Regions from separate parts of the Streptomyces sp. NPDC050416 genome, predicted to be linked through region 2. Evidence: predicted binding sites of a transcription regulator. Region 2 holds the regulator's gene; the other holds the start of a gene.
What was found. The regulator HspR, encoded in region 2, represses chaperone genes until heat shock. The targets are predictions, from matches to a motif close to TTGAGNNNNNNNNNCTCAA.

Region 1 (7,324 bases), on a different contig from region 2:
ACCGCGGGAGCGCAGGAAGCTCAGCGCGATCTGCGCGGACTCCTTCATCACGTCCCCCAGCTGACCGGTGAGGGTCAGCCCGGCCGCGCCCGTCTCCGGGTCGGCCAGCGACGCCTCGACGTACAGCACGTCACCGCCTGCGCCCGTCACCGCCAGGCCCGTCGCCACGCCCGGCACGGACGTCCGGCGCTCGGCCGGGTCCTGGGCGGACTCGGGCACATGGTGCGGCCGCCCGATCAGCGAGCGCAGGTCCTCGTCCCGGACGGTGAACGGCAGCTCCCGCTCACCCAGTTCGTGCTGGGCCGCGACCTTGCGCAGCAGCCGTGCGATCGACCGCTCCAGGTTGCGCACGCCCGCCTCGCGCGTGTACTCGCCGGCGAGCTTGCGCAGCGCGCCCTCGTCGATGGCCACCTCGTCCTTGTCGAGCCCGGCCCGCTCCAGCTGGCGCGGGAGCAGGTGGTCGCGGGCGATGACGACCTTCTCGTCCTCGGTGTAGCCGTCCAGGCGGACGATCTCCATCCGGTCGGCCAGCGCCTCCGGGATCGCCTCCAGGACGTTGGCGGTCGCGAGGAAGACCACGTCCGACAGGTCCAGCTCGACCTCCAGGTAGTGGTCCCGGAAGGTGTGGTTCTGTGCCGGGTCGAGCACTTCGAGCAGGGCCGCGGCCGGGTCGCCCCGGAAGTCCGAGCCCACCTTGTCGATCTCGTCGAGCAGCACGACCGGGTTCATCGACCCGGCCTCCTTGATGGCGCGGACGATCCGGCCGGGCAGGGCACCGACGTACGTACGGCGGTGACCGCGGATCTCGGCCTCGTCGCGCACACCGCCGAGGGCGACGCGGACGAACTTGCGCCCCATCGCGTGGGCGACGGACTCGCCCAGGCTGGTCTTGCCGACGCCGGGCGGCCCCACGAGCGCGAGTACGGCACCGCCGCGCCGCCCGCCGACCACGCCCAGTCCCCGCTCGGTACGCCGCTTGCGCACCGCCAGGTACTCGGTGATCCGCTCCTTCACGTCCTGCAGACCGGAGTGCTCGGCGTCGAGGACGGTCTGGGCGCCCTGGATGTCGTAGGCGTCCTCGGTGCGCTCGTTCCACGGCATCTCCAGGACCGTGTCGAGCCAGGTGCGGATCCAGGAGCCCTCGGGCGACTGGTCGGAGGACCGCTCCAGCTTGTCGACCTCCTTGAGCGCGGCCTCCCGGACCTTCTCGGGCAGGTCGGCGGCCTCCACCCGGGAGCGGTAGTCGTCGGACTCCTCGCCCTCCTGCTCGCCGTTCAGCTCGCGCAGCTCCTTGCGGACCGCTTCGAGCTGGCGCCGCAGCAGGAACTCGCGCTGCTGCTTGTCGACGCCCTCCTGGACGTCCTTGGCGATGGACTCGGCCACGTCCTGCTCGGCGAGGTGGTCGCGCAGCTGCTGGGTGGCGAGCTTCAGCCGGGCCACCGGGTCGGCGGTCTCCAGCAGCTCGACCTTCTGGTCGGTGGTCAGGAACGGCGAGTAGCCGGAGTTGTCGGCGAGCGCCGAGACGTCGTCGATGGCCTGCACCCGGTCGACGACCTGCCAGGCGCCGCGCTTGCGCAGCCAGGCGGTGGCGAGGGCCTTGTACTCCTTGACCAGTTCGGTGACCTGCCCGGGCAGCGGCTCCGGGACGGATTCGTCGACGCTGGTGCCCTCGACCCAGAGGGCCGCGCCGGGACCCGTGGTCCCCGCACCGATCTTCACCCGGCCCCGGCCGCGGATCAGCGCGCCCGGATCGCCGTCGGCCAGCCGGCCCACCTGCTCGACGGTGCCGAGGACACCGGTGCCGGCGTAGGTGCCGTCGATGCGCGGCACCAGGAGTACCCGGGGCTTTCCGGGTGTTGTCCGAGCGGCGGCCTGGGCGGCCTCCACCGCGGCACGGACCTCGGAGTCGCTCAGGTCCAGCGGGACCACCATCCCGGGCAGGACGACCTCGTCGTCGAGCGGCAGCACGGGCAGGGTGAGCGGTGTGGACGTCGAAGCCATGATCTCCCCTTCGGCAGTCAAGTTGAGCTATGCCGACTCAATGCTCGGGAGCCGCCGGATGTTCCCCACCCGCCGTTCGCTGTGAGCGATCGACCGTGACGCCAGGGGCGATCGGGGCCGTAGAGTCGGCGACGTAACAGACCAATACGGCGATCGCCTATTACCTAGGGGTGGCGTGGACAGGACCGTGCAGGCGTGGGTGGACGGGTGGATCGTGTCGCGCGGGGCCGCCCCGCCCGTGACCGAGCCGTGGGGCTGCACGATCGACGTGGGGACGAACGGACACGTCACCCGGCATGTGTTCGGCGCGACCGGCGACGACCTCGACGAGACGGCTGTCCGCAAGGTGGCCGGCGCGGTGACCGGAGCCGGGGTCTGGCTGAAGGCCTTCCGGGACCCGTCCGTGGTCGCCGGCTGGCTGGACGACAGCTGGTGGATCGACCCCGAGCCCGGCTACCTGATGACCGTCCCGCTGACCTCGGCGGACGTTCCGGACGTGCCCGACGGCTACCGGCTGCGCAGCTGGTCGCGCGGCGGAGTGACGCGCGTGATGGTGGCCGCGCCGGACGGTTCACTGGCGGCGCGCGGGCAGATCGCCCCGACCGGCGTCACAGCCGTCGCCGACCAGATCGAGACGGCGCCGGAGCATCGCCGCAAGGGACTCGGCAGCCTCGTCATGCGGACGTTGCAGAGCGCGGCCGTTCGGCAGGGGGCGCACACCGGTGTGCTCGCCGGTACGCCCGCGGGGCGAGGGCTGTACGAGGCGCTGGGATGGGAGGTGGCGGCCGTGCTCACCAGCGCGAAGCACTGCCCGCGGACCTGAACGGCTTTGCCTTCTCGGAGTGGGCACGCCTCCCCCGCCACCGCCGGAGCACCGGCCAGGTCGCGATGCCGATGGCCAGGGCGATCAGATGCCCCCAGTTCGTCAACGGGTCGGTGAGGGCGAGCAGGTCCTGGAGCAGCATCCCGCCGAAGCCGGCCAGCAGAGGCACGCGCAGCCAGAGCGGCAGCAGTCCGGCCAGGGCGCCGGTGCCGGCGGCGACGCCGAAGCTGACGCCGTAGTCGAGGCGGTGCAGCGAGCTCTCGGGGAGCTGCCCGGCCAGCACGGCGAGCCCGACCGGGACCTCGGTCGCCAGGGTCGCGAGGACGTGCCCGAGCAGGAAGACAGCGGCCGTGCGCAGGCCGCCGATCCGCCGTTCCAGCGCGGTCAGCACGAGCACGAACCCGATCGCGAACGGCGAGGCCACCCCGCCCGCGAGCCACAGCGCGCTGCCGACCAGCACCAGTTCCGGCGTCCGCACCAGGTGCGCCACATCCGTACTGGAGCCCTGGAGCAGGGCGTGCACCAGGGCGGGGTCCGCGTACGCGGAGAACAGCGAGGTCAGGCAGAGGACGACCCCGTACCCGAACGTGAACGGCGTGCCCGTGGGAGTGGGGAGCAGCCGCCACAGCCGCGGTATCCGGAGCCGGGGCCGGGGTGGTTTCTCCACCGCGGTGGGCTCCCGCACGTCCGGGCCCGCGCTTCCGCACGGCACCCGGCCGCCGGCCCGCTGCCGCGGCACCCCGTCCAGCAGGGCCGGCACGTCGGGAACGGGCGCGTCCGAAGGCGTCGGCGTGGCCGTCTCGTCGGCCGGCGTGGTGCGGTCCACGGCGGGCACTCCTTCCGTCATGTCCCACACTTCGCGCACCTTCGCTCCCTGTCTGTGACGGGCGCCACGCGAGACCCGATTCACAGCAACCTGACAGCAGCGCACGGCGTCCCCTGCCGGCCCGTCCGTAATGCTTGGCGCCGGACGCCCCTCACCTGCCAGGATGCTGGGATGCCCACCTCGAACGACACCCCCCTCGTGCTGGACCGTCGCGAGGGTCCGCACGGCGAGGTCGTGCTGCGACGGCACGGCGGCCGGCTGGAGATCATCGCGAACGGCTGCTTCCTGATGGACACCTCCGACGGCCGCTCGGAACGGCGGCTGGTCGACGCGGCCCTGGACGCCCTGACCGGCCGGGACCGCCCGGAGGTGCTGATCGGCGGCCTCGGCGTCGGCTTCTCCCTCGCCCACGCGGCGGCGAACCCGCGCTGGGGAGGGATCACGGTCGTGGAACGCGAGCGCGCGATTGTCGAATGGCATCGCGACGGCCCGCTCTCCCCCTTCTCCGCCGAGGCCCTCGCCGACCCCCGCACGGAAATCGTCGAAGCGGATCTCGTGGCCTACGTCAATGAGACATCCGACACGTACGACGCCCTGTGCCTCGACATCGACAACGGACCCGGCTGGACCGTCACGGAGGGCAACGAAATTCTCTACGGAGAGGCCGGACTGGCAAGCTGTGTACGGGTGTTGAGGCCCGGCGGGGTGCTCGCGGTCTGGTCCGCCCAGCCCTCCCCGGAATTCGAAGAAACCCTGCGGAATGTCGGGTTCCAACAGGTGCGTACCGAAGAGATCCCGGTTGCCCGGGGCGTTCCGGACGTCGTACACCTCGGCATCAGCCCTGGATAGCAAAGGTGTGCTGACTCCCCGTACGCTGCTCCTCTGACGCCGATCATTCAAGCGTCAATCGCAACCATGCGCAGACCGAGGAATCACCCCACTGATTCCGGAAAGCACACCCCAGGGGCGGGCGATGGAGCAGACACACACCTCCCACAACGGTTCGGCGACGGCTACACCGGGCGCACAGCGCCGGGTTCTCGTCGTCGAGGACGACGCCACGATCGTGGACGCCATCGCGACCCGCCTGCGAGCCGAGGGATTCCTCGTGCAAACAGCGGGTGACGGTCCGGCCGCCGTCGACACGGCCGAGGCCTGGCAGCCCGACCTGCTGATCCTCGACATCATGCTGCCCGGTTTCGACGGTCTGGAGGTCTGCCGCCGTGTGCAGGCCGCCCGGCCGGTGCCGGTGATGATGCTCACCGCGCGCGACGACGAGACCGACATGCTGGTCGGGCTCGGCGTCGGCGCCGACGACTACATGACGAAGCCGTTCTCGATGCGGGAGCTGGCGGCGCGCGTGCACGTGCTGCTGCGCCGCGTGGAGCGGGCCGCCCTGGCCGCCGCGACGCCGCGCAGCGGCATCCTGCGCCTCGGCGAGCTGGAGATCGACCACGCGCAGCGCCGGGTCCGGGTGCGCAGTGAGGATGTTCACCTCACGCCCACCGAGTTCGATCTCCTGGTGTGCCTGGCGAACACCCCGCGCGCGGTGCTCTCCCGCGAGCAGCTGCTCGCCGAGGTCTGGGACTGGGCGGACGCCTCCGGCACCCGCACGGTCGACAGCCACATCAAGGCGCTGCGCCGGAAGATCGGCGCCGAGCGGATCCGTACAGTGCACGGCGTCGGCTACGCCCTGGAGACCCCGACGCCATGAGCGGCGGGCCGGCCGCACGGAGAAACCCCCGGGAGCCGGAACCCTGGGGCGGGGTGAGCCCGTTCTCGATCAAGACCAAGCTGGGCGCGCTGGTCGTCATCTCGGTGCTGATCACCACGGGCCTGTCGGTGATCGCGGTGCACACGAAGACGGAGCTGCGCTTCATCACGGTCTTCTCGATGATCGCCACACTGCTCATTACGCAGTTCGTGGCCCATTCGCTCACCGCACCGCTGGACGAGATGACGGCCGTGGCCCGTTCCATCTCGCAGGGCGACTACACCCGCCGGACGCGGGAGAACCGCCGTGACGAGCTGGGCGATCTGGCCGTGACGATCAACGCCATGGCCGACGAGCTGGAGGCACAGGACAGCCAGCGCAAGGAACTGGTGGCGAACGTCTCGCACGAGTTGCGCACGCCCATCGCGGGCCTGCGCGCGGTGCTGGAGAACATCGTCGACGGCGTCACGCAGGCCGACCCGGAGACGATGCGCACGGCGCTGAAGCAGACCGAGCGGCTCGGCCGGCTGGTGGAGACGCTGCTGGACCTGTCCCGGCTGGACAACGGCGTCGTACCGCTGAAACAGCGGCGGTTCGAGGTGTGGCCGTACCTGTCCGGCGTGCTGAAGGAGGCCAACATGGTCGCCTCCGTGCGCGCGGGCATCGCCACCGGCTCGGGCAGTCACACCCGCACGGACGTCCATCTGCACCTCGACGTGCACCCACCGGAGTTGACCGCGCACGCCGACCCGGAGCGCATCCACCAGGTCGTGGCCAACCTCATCGACAACGCGGTCAAGCACAGCCCGCCGCACGGCCGTGTGACGGTCAAGGCGCGGCGCGGCGCGCTGCCGGAGTCGCTGGAGCTGGAGGTTCTGGACGAGGGCCCCGGCATTCCGAAGTCCGAGTGGCACCGCGTCTTCGAGCGGTTCAACCGCGGCAACGTCAAGCGGCCGCAGGGGCCGGGGAGCGACGGCGGTACGGGTCTCGGCCTGGCCATCGCGCGCTGGGCGGTGGATCTGCACGGCGGGCGGATCGGAGTGGCCGAATCCGAGCGGGGTTGCCGGATTCTTGTCACTCTTCCGGGACTTCCATCTGTGCCAAGTTGACGTAAAGTTCGAAGCGGAGCCACAAGATCCACGGGCGTCCGCACTGACGGACACGTGTGATCAGGCACAGGCCCGCGCCGTCGGCGCGTGAGGCCCTGCCCCGCCCTTCCCTCTTTAAGCGGAACCACGCTTGTTTCCCGCCATTTCAAGCCCCGAAACACACTTCAAGATGTGACTTGCACGACGTTGAACGGGCCCGACCTGACCTACCCGGCCCCGGGGGCGTAGCCTTGATTCCCGCTGTCCATCATCTTGTGAAGCGGAAGAGGGCGGTTGCCGCCGTGTCGCCACAGTCCCCCAGTAACTCGAGCATCTCGACCGACACCGACCAAGCGGGGAAGAACCCTGCCGCGTCGTTCGGTGCCAACGAGTGGCTCGTCGACGAGATCTATCAGCAGTACCTCCAGGACCCGAATTCCGTAGACCGAGCCTGGTGGGACTTCTTCGCCGACTACAAGCCGGGCGCCGCTGCCGTCTCGGCTCCGGCGGGTACCGCGGCCGCGGGGGCCGCGGGGACCACCACCGCTCAGCCAGCAGCCCAGGCCTCCCCGGCCCAGGCTGCGGCCCCCGCCCCGGCGGCCCCGAAGCCCGCGGCAGCCGCGCCGGCTCCCGCCCAGGCCAAGCCCGCCGCGCAGGCACCGGCTCAGGCTCCCGCGCAGGCACCGGCTCAGGCGAAGGCCGCCCCGGCCGCCAAGCCCGCCGCCGCGAAGCCGAAGGCCGAGCCCGCCGGTGAGGCCCCCTCGGGTCCCGAGCAGGTCGTGCTGCGCGGCCCCGCCGCCGCGGTCGCGAAGAACATGGACGCCTCCCTGGAGCTGCCCACGGCCACGTCCGTGCGCGCGGTCCCGGTGAAG
Region 2 (7,324 bases):
GAGATTTCGTGGCAAATCAGACTAAGGCGGCGCATCCCCATGCGGTGACCGAACTGTGCGAGGAAGGTAACCGACTTTACGCGAACGCCCTGCGTGCGGGGCGGATCGCCCGCACGGACGTGATCTCCGCCCCTTGTCTGATGGAGTTGGCCCTTCTCCATCCGGATCCGGACGACGAGAACCTGCTGCGCCCGGTGCCGCCGGCGGTCGCTCTCGCACAGCGTCTGCACCCCATCGAGCGCGACATCGCGGAACGTCGGCAGTTGTCCATCGCACTCACTGACGTGTTCGAGCCGTTCATGGCCCTCAGCGCCCAGGAAGCCGCGACCGACCACTCGATCACGGTGCTGGAGGGCGGCGACCGGATCAACGCGGCCCTCAACTTGGCCACGGCCCAATGCCAGACCGAGATGCTCACCATCCAGCCCAGCGACGACCGCTTCTCCGAACGCAGCCTCACCCAGGGGCTCGAACGGGACAGGGCCATGATCGAGCGCGGCGTCCGGATCCGGACGCTCTACCAGCACACGGCGCGCCACAGCCCCCAGAAGCTGGCCTACGTCTCCCAACTCGCGAACGGCAAGGCGGAGTACCGCACGATCGACGAGGTGGTGGAACGTCTCATCGTCTGCGACGAAAGCGTCGCGTTCATTCCGACTCGCGACGACCAGCAAGTCGCCTTGGAACTCCGTCATCCCGGACTCGTCCGGTACCTGGTCAAGGTCTTCGAGTTCATGTGGAGCCGGTCCGTTCCACTGAGCGCCGGCGCCCCGTACGAACCTGCGGCGGACGGCATCACGGACATCCAGTACTCCATTGCCAAACTGCTCGTGGAGGGGCATGTGGACGAGGCCATCGCCCGCCGCCTCGGCATGAACGTACGCACCTGCCGGGCTCACATAGCCAAGCTTGCCGCCACCCTCGGCAGTGGCAGCCGCGCCCAACTCGGCTATCTCATCGCGCAGTCCGGGATCCTGGAACGTGAGGGAGTGGCCCAGTGACCTCGGCGCGGCATCCGCAGCACAGCGCGGAACAGCTGTGCTCGACGGGAAGACAGCTGTATGAAGAGGCCCTGCGGCAAGGGGACTTGGCAGCCGAGGCTGCCGACGCGGCCCCGTGTCTGATCGACTTGGGACTGCTCCGCCCCAGCGGCGACAGCCTGAGCCGATTAGAGCCGGTCGCGCCGGTCGTCGCTCTGCAGCAGCTCCTGCGTGCCTCCGAGGAGCAGATCGCCCAGCAACGGCGGCGCGAGGCACGGCTGGCGGAGACCTTCGACCCCCTCATGCGACTCGACGGCTGTCCGGAGGCCACCGACACCCCGCACCTCCGTACGCTCTCCGGCACGGAGCAGATCAACCGGGCCATCACCGAGGCCATGGCCGAAGCGTCCCGGGAGGTGCTCACGGTCCAGCCCCGTACCGGTCTCACCGGACGACGCGGTGAGGAGTCCAACGCGATAGCGCTGGTCCGGGACCAGGAAGTACTGGATCGCGGAGCACGTGCCCGCACCCTGTACCCGCACACACTGCGCCACTTCCCCAGCATCGCGGCCCGTCATGAGCGGCTGGTGGGAGACATCGAGGCCCGTAGCCTTGACGAGGTCACCGACCGGATGATCCTGATCGATGCCGCTGTCGCCTTCATCCCCGCGAATGCGGACGGCACCGTCGCCCTGGAGATCCGGCACCCGGCGATCGTCCGCCACCTCGCCACCACCTTCGACCGATTGTGGCGCCTGGCGACCCCCATGTACCCCGAGGCTGTCTCCCCGCCCTCCAGCAACGGCATCACCCCCCGCCAACGCGCCATAGCCACCCTCCTGGTCGAAGGCCACACCGACGCCGTCATAGCCGACCGGCTCGGTATGAACATCCGCACCGCCCGCGTCCACATCGCCAAGCTCGCGGCGACGCTGGGCAGTCAGAGCAGGGCCCAACTCGGGTTCCTCATCGGACGCTCGGGGATTCTCGACCAGGAGCACTGAGGGACGTGGTGGAGTGCTGTGGGCCGTCCAGGCCCGCCTGGGCGATCCGTACTCCCAACTGCGTACGGCTCGCCGCCCCCAGCGTCTCCGACAGCCGGGCGATATGCGCCCGGCACGTCCGGACGCTGATGCCCAGGCGTTCCGCGATCACCGCGTCCTGGTGCCCTTCCGCCAGCAGGGCCGCGATCGACTGCTCCCGGTGGGAGATGCCCTCGATGCCGGTGTCGGGCAGCGGCGCGGTCAGCGGGATGGCCAGGCGCCAGAGCCGTTCGAACACCGTGACCAGGTACTCGACGATCGCCGGGTGCCGTAGCTCCAGGGCCATCGTGCGGTCGGTGTTGGCGGGGATGAAGGCCACCGTCCGGTCGAAGAGGATCAACCGGTCGATCACCTCGTCCAGCGTGCGCGCCTCCACCGCGTCGCCCATCAGCTCCAGATAGGTCATCAGACCCTGCCCGTGCCGGGCGACATGCGTGTACAGGTCCCGCATCCGCACGCCCCGGCCGCGCAGCGCCAGCGCCCGGTGCAGCCCCTCGGAGAGTTCCGCCTCGCGCCGGATGCCGCCGGGCTGCACCGTGAGCACCTCGGTCCTGCACGCCTGGGTCGCCTCGTCCATCGCGGCCTGGATCCGGGCGAGGCCGTCCAGCACCCGGATCGCCGAGCCCTCGGCCGCCGCCGGGGCCGGCTGTACGTGCCGCCCGAGCCCGGCGTACCACTCGAACGCCGCCACGGCCGAACCCACCCGCCGCTGGCTCGCGCTGACCTCGTCGTACATCCCGCGCAGCAGCCGGGTCATGACCTCCTGCGGGGAGGTCGGCACCAGCCAGTCCATGTCGTCGGGGTCGGGGTGCAGCAGGGCGAGTTCCAGCAGACAGGGCACCGGATCCGCGTCCCGGCGCGGCACGCGGCCCCGCCGTACGGCCCGGGAATACACGCGATCCCCGGCCTCGCACAGTCGGTCGGCACCGTGTGGATGCTCCTCCGCCCCGTGCCCGGCCATCGCCCGTCCCACCCCCGGTTTCGCCGCCTTGCCGCAGCGGCAACTATGCGCGGCCTGCCCCTGCTCCGCAACACGGCTCCACCGCGGCAGCGTTCCGTTTCCTCCAGGCCCGGCACTTCGATGAGCGCCCCGGCCTCGGCACGGACGCTGCGGTCCCAGAAGCGGCTGGGCGCGGCTAGGCGCCGTCGCCGTCGCGCGTGAGCAGTGACTCCACCCGTTCGTAGGCCGCCCAGTCACGGAAGTGACGCGTGTACAGGTCGGCGTCACGGCCGAGATCGGGGTCCTCGGCCTCCTTCACGTCGACGATCGCCCGGAGCCGCCAGGTGACCGTCTCCTGCCGGTCGTTCACGTAGCTCGTCTCCGCCTCGCGCGCCCGCCGCTCGACCCGCTCTCGGGCGGACCGCTCGTCGGCCGCGTGCACCAGGACGATGTTCTCCTGGTACAGGGGCTGCTCCTCTGTCCCGGCTGCGGCCGGGGACGATGTGGTCGCCTCCATCACCACCAGGGCGATGTAGGGCTGCGGGGCCGGCTGGTCGGCACCGGTCCGGTCGGTCACGCTCGCTCCTGTCCGCATGTCGGTCCCCCGTGGGCCCGCCTACTTCAGTCCGATCGCCTCGCAAGCCGCCTCATACTTCGCCGTGCAGATGTCCGACAGCTTGTAGACGTCGTCCGCGACCACCGTGTCCTTGATGTTCTCCTTGGTCAGGGCTACCACCGGCACGAGCTGGGCGGGGATGCCCTTGTGGGTGGGGCTGTCGACCTTGTCGCGGGTGAGGGCGGCGAACTGAATGTCGCGGCCCTGGACCTTGGCCACGGCCATCTCCGCCGCGTTCTCGGCCTCCTGCGGGTACGACTTGTACACGCTCATGTACTGGTCACCGGCGATGATCCGCTGCACCGCCGGGAGCTCCGCGTCCTGGCCGGTGATCGGCGGCAGGTCGGTGACGCCCGCGGCCTGAAGCGCCTTGACGATGCCGCCCGCCATGCCGTCGTTGGCGGAGTACACCGCGGCGATGTCGTCCTTGCCGATCTTCTGGATCGCCTCGGCCATGTTGGCCTCGGCGTTCTCCGGCTTCCAGTCCTTGGTGTCGAAGGACTTCGCGATCGTCACCTTGCCGTTCAGCTCGGACATCGCACCGGCCTTGAACTGCTTGGCGTTCGGGTCCGTCGGTGAGCCGTTCATCATGACGATCTTGTCGGAGAGGCTCGCCTTCTCGCCGATCGCCTCCAGCAGGGTGCGCCCCTGGACCTCGCCGACCAGTTCGTTGTCGAAGGAGATGTACGCGTCGATCGGGCCCTCGGCCAGCCGGTCGTAGGCGATGACCGGGATGCCCGCGTCCTTGGCCTTCTGCACCTCGTCGGCGATGGCGTGCGAGTCGACGGCGTCCAGCAGGATCACGTCGACCCGGTCGTCGATCATCTGCTGCAGCTGGGCCGCCTGCGTGTCCGCGCTCGCCTCGGCGTTGGCGTACTCGACGCGGCCCCGGTCGTTGGTGAGGGACTCGACCTTCCTCTTGATGATGGGGTAGTCGAAGTTCTCGTACCGAGTGTTCGCCTTCTCCGGGAGCAGCAGGCCCACGGTGATGTCGTCGCCCTTGACCGGGCTCGCCTCGTCGCTGCTCCCGGTCGCGTTGAGCACGCCGCAGCCGGCGAGCGTGACGGACATCGCGGCCGCGGCCACGGATATGGAGATACGACGGCGCATGCGGGAGCTCACTTCGCGTGTGATTCGGACGTGGGCGCACTTTGTGGCCCATGTGACTGAAAAGCCAACGCGGGTGCGCCCCCCAGCGTCAAGCGGAACCACTTAACGAGATGACAACACCACGCTCCGCAGCAGTTGTGAAGACTCTGCGGAATCAGCTCCAAGTGACTTGCACCATCCGGTCATCGGCAGGAGGGCCGACGAAAACACCCTAAGACAGCCCAAGGCGTACGAAAGGGGCCGGGAGTCTCCTCCCGGCCCCATCCACAGGCGTACGCGCGTCAGTCCGGCTCAGTCCGACTGCTGCTGCCGTTTCGGCCGCCACACCACCAGCGCGCTGGTCTGCTGGACCTCCTGGTACGGCACCAGGTCGCGGCGGTACGACGCGTGCACCGCCGCCTCGCGCTGCCGCATGGCCGCCGCCGCGCCGTCGAGCGCGTCCTCCAGCTCGGCCACCCGGGCCTGGAGCGCGGCGACCTGGTTCTCCAGTTCGATGATGCGCTTGATGCCCGCCAGGTTGATGCCCTCGTCCTGCGACAACTGCTGCACCTGGCGGAGCAGTTCGATGTCGCGGGCCGAGTAGCGCCGGCCCCGGCCGGCGGTGCGGTCCGGGGACACCAGGCCCAGACGGTCGTACTGGCGCAGGGTCTGCGGGTGCAGGCCGGACAGCTGGGCCGCCACCGAGATGACGTAGACCGGGGTCTCCTCGGTCAGTTCATACGGGTTGCGTCGACGACCGTCCATCTGAGTCATGCTCCCTTCGCGGCCTGGAACAGCTCCGCCCGCGGATCCTCACCCGCGGTCGCCTCGCGATACGCCTCGAGCGCGTCACGAGCCTTCCCCGTCAGGTCCTTCGGAACACTCACCTCGACGGTGACCAGAAGGTCGCCGCGGGTGCCGTCCTTGCGGACCGCGCCCTTGCCCCGGGCGCGCATCGTACGGCCGTTCGGCGTGCCCGGCGGCAGCTTCAGCGTGACGGGCGGGCCGCCCAGCGTCGGCACCCGGACCTCGCCGCCCAGGGCCGCCTCGGCGAAGGTCACCGGGACGGTGACGGTGAGGTTGTCGTCCTTGCGGCCGAACACCGGGTGGGAGTCGACGTGCACGACCACGTACAGGTCGCCCGCCGGGCCACCGCGCTCGCCCGGTGCTCCCTTGCCGCGCAGCCGGATCCGCTGGCCGTCGCTGACGCCCGCGGGGATGCGCACCTGCATGGTCCGCGAGGACTTGGCCCGGCCGCTGCCCTTGCAGACCTCGCAGGCGTTCTCCGCGATCAGGCCGCGGCCCTTGCAGTCCGGGCAGGGGTCGGTGAGCGAGAAGCCACCGCCACTGCCCCGGGCGACCTGCCCGGTGCCGACGCAGGTCGGGCACACCCGCGGTGTGCCGTTCTTGTCGCCCGTGCCCGAGCAGGCCTTGCAGGGCGACTGCGAGGACATCCGCAGCGGGACGGTCGCGCCCTCGATCGCCTCGGTGAAGCTCAGCGTGACCTCGGACTCGATGTCCTGGCCGCGCCGCGGATGCGTGCGCGTCCCCGCGCCCGCGCCGCCACGGTTGAACAGGCCCCCGAAGACGTCACCGAGTCCACCGCCGAAACCGCCGGCTCCCTGGCCGCCCGGGGCGCCTCCGAAGAGGTCGCCCAGGTCGAAGTTGAAGGAGCCGCCGCCCGCACCGGGCCCGGGGCGGAACCCGCCGTTGCCGAAGAGGGCGCGTGCCTCGTCGTACTCCTTGCGCTTCTTGGGATCGCCGAGGATGTCATTGGCCTCGGAGATCTCCTTGAAGCGCTCCTCCGCCTTGACGTTGCCCTTGTTGGCGTCCGGGTGGTACTCGCGGGCGAGCTTCCGGTACGCCTTCTTGATCTCGGCCTCGGTGGCGTCCTTGGGGACGCCGAGGACCTTGTAGTAGTCCTTCTCGATGAAGTCCTTGGTGCTCATCCTCGACGCCCCTCCTTCCCTTCGTCCGCTATGACGTCAGCCCTCTTCCGGGCCACCGCTCTCCTTGTCGTCGGCTTCGGCGGTCTCGTCCGCCTTGACCGTCTGTGCCCCCGGCTGGGGCTCGGCCACCGCCACCCGCGCGGGGCGGATGGTGCGCTCGCCGATCCGGTACCCGGGCTGCAGAATCGCCACGCACGTCGTCTCGGTGACGTCCGGTGCGTAGCTGTGCATCAGGGCCTCGTGGATCGTCGGGTCGAAGGGCTCGCCCTCCTTGCCGAACTGCTGCAGCCCCATCTTGGCCGCCGTGCTCTCCAGCGACTCGGCGACGGACTTGAAGCCGCCGACCAGCTCGCCGTGTTCACGCGCGCGGCCGATGTCGTCGAGCACGGGCAGGAGCTCGGTCAGGAGGTTCGCGATGGCGATCTCCTTGACCGCGATCCGGTCGCGCTCGACCCGGCGGCGGTAGTTCTGGAACTCGGCCTGGAGGCGCTGGAGGTCCGCCGTGCGCTCGCCCAGCGCCGTGCGGGCCTGGTCCAGCTGGGCCACCAGAGCCGCGTCCTGGCCCGTGTCCCCGGCCGGGGCCGCCCCCTCCTCCTGCGAGGGGGAGTCGGCGGCCTTCGGCTCGGCGTCGTCGGAGGTGGCGCCGGAAGGGACGTCGGGCTGCTGCTCGTCGAAGCCCGGGGTCTCCTCCGTCACGCGGCACCATC

Region 1: the regulator HspR is predicted to act here: its motif matches at 2,024-2,042, upstream of lon (endopeptidase La).

The regions. Positions count from the first base shown of each region.
Region 1 is NZ_JBITII010000002.1:52,237-59,560, forward strand. It holds gene lon (endopeptidase La) at 1-2,001, opposite strand, end outside; gene ACIBL4_RS05200 (GNAT family N-acetyltransferase) at 2,177-2,824, shown strand; gene ACIBL4_RS05205 (rhomboid-like protein) at 2,793-3,650, opposite strand; gene ACIBL4_RS05210 (spermidine synthase) at 3,822-4,499, shown strand; gene ACIBL4_RS05215 (response regulator transcription factor) at 4,624-5,364, shown strand; gene ACIBL4_RS05220 (HAMP domain-containing sensor histidine kinase) at 5,361-6,473, shown strand; gene ACIBL4_RS05225 (multifunctional oxoglutarate decarboxylase/oxoglutarate dehydrogenase thiamine pyrophosphate-binding subunit/dihydrolipoyllysine-residue succinyltransferase subunit) at 6,755-7,324, shown strand, end outside.
Region 2 is NZ_JBITII010000013.1:4,208-11,531, reverse strand. It holds gene ACIBL4_RS33140 (helix-turn-helix transcriptional regulator) at 1-1,001, shown strand, start outside; gene ACIBL4_RS33135 (LuxR C-terminal-related transcriptional regulator) at 998-1,984, shown strand; gene ACIBL4_RS33130 (LuxR C-terminal-related transcriptional regulator) at 1,947-2,984, opposite strand; gene ACIBL4_RS33125 (DUF4288 domain-containing protein) at 3,160-3,540, opposite strand; gene ACIBL4_RS33120 (sugar ABC transporter substrate-binding protein) at 3,580-4,689, opposite strand; gene ACIBL4_RS33115 (heat shock protein transcriptional repressor HspR) at 4,981-5,433, opposite strand; gene dnaJ (molecular chaperone DnaJ) at 5,439-6,617, opposite strand; gene grpE (nucleotide exchange factor GrpE) at 6,654-7,313, opposite strand; gene dnaK (molecular chaperone DnaK) at 7,310-7,324, opposite strand, start outside.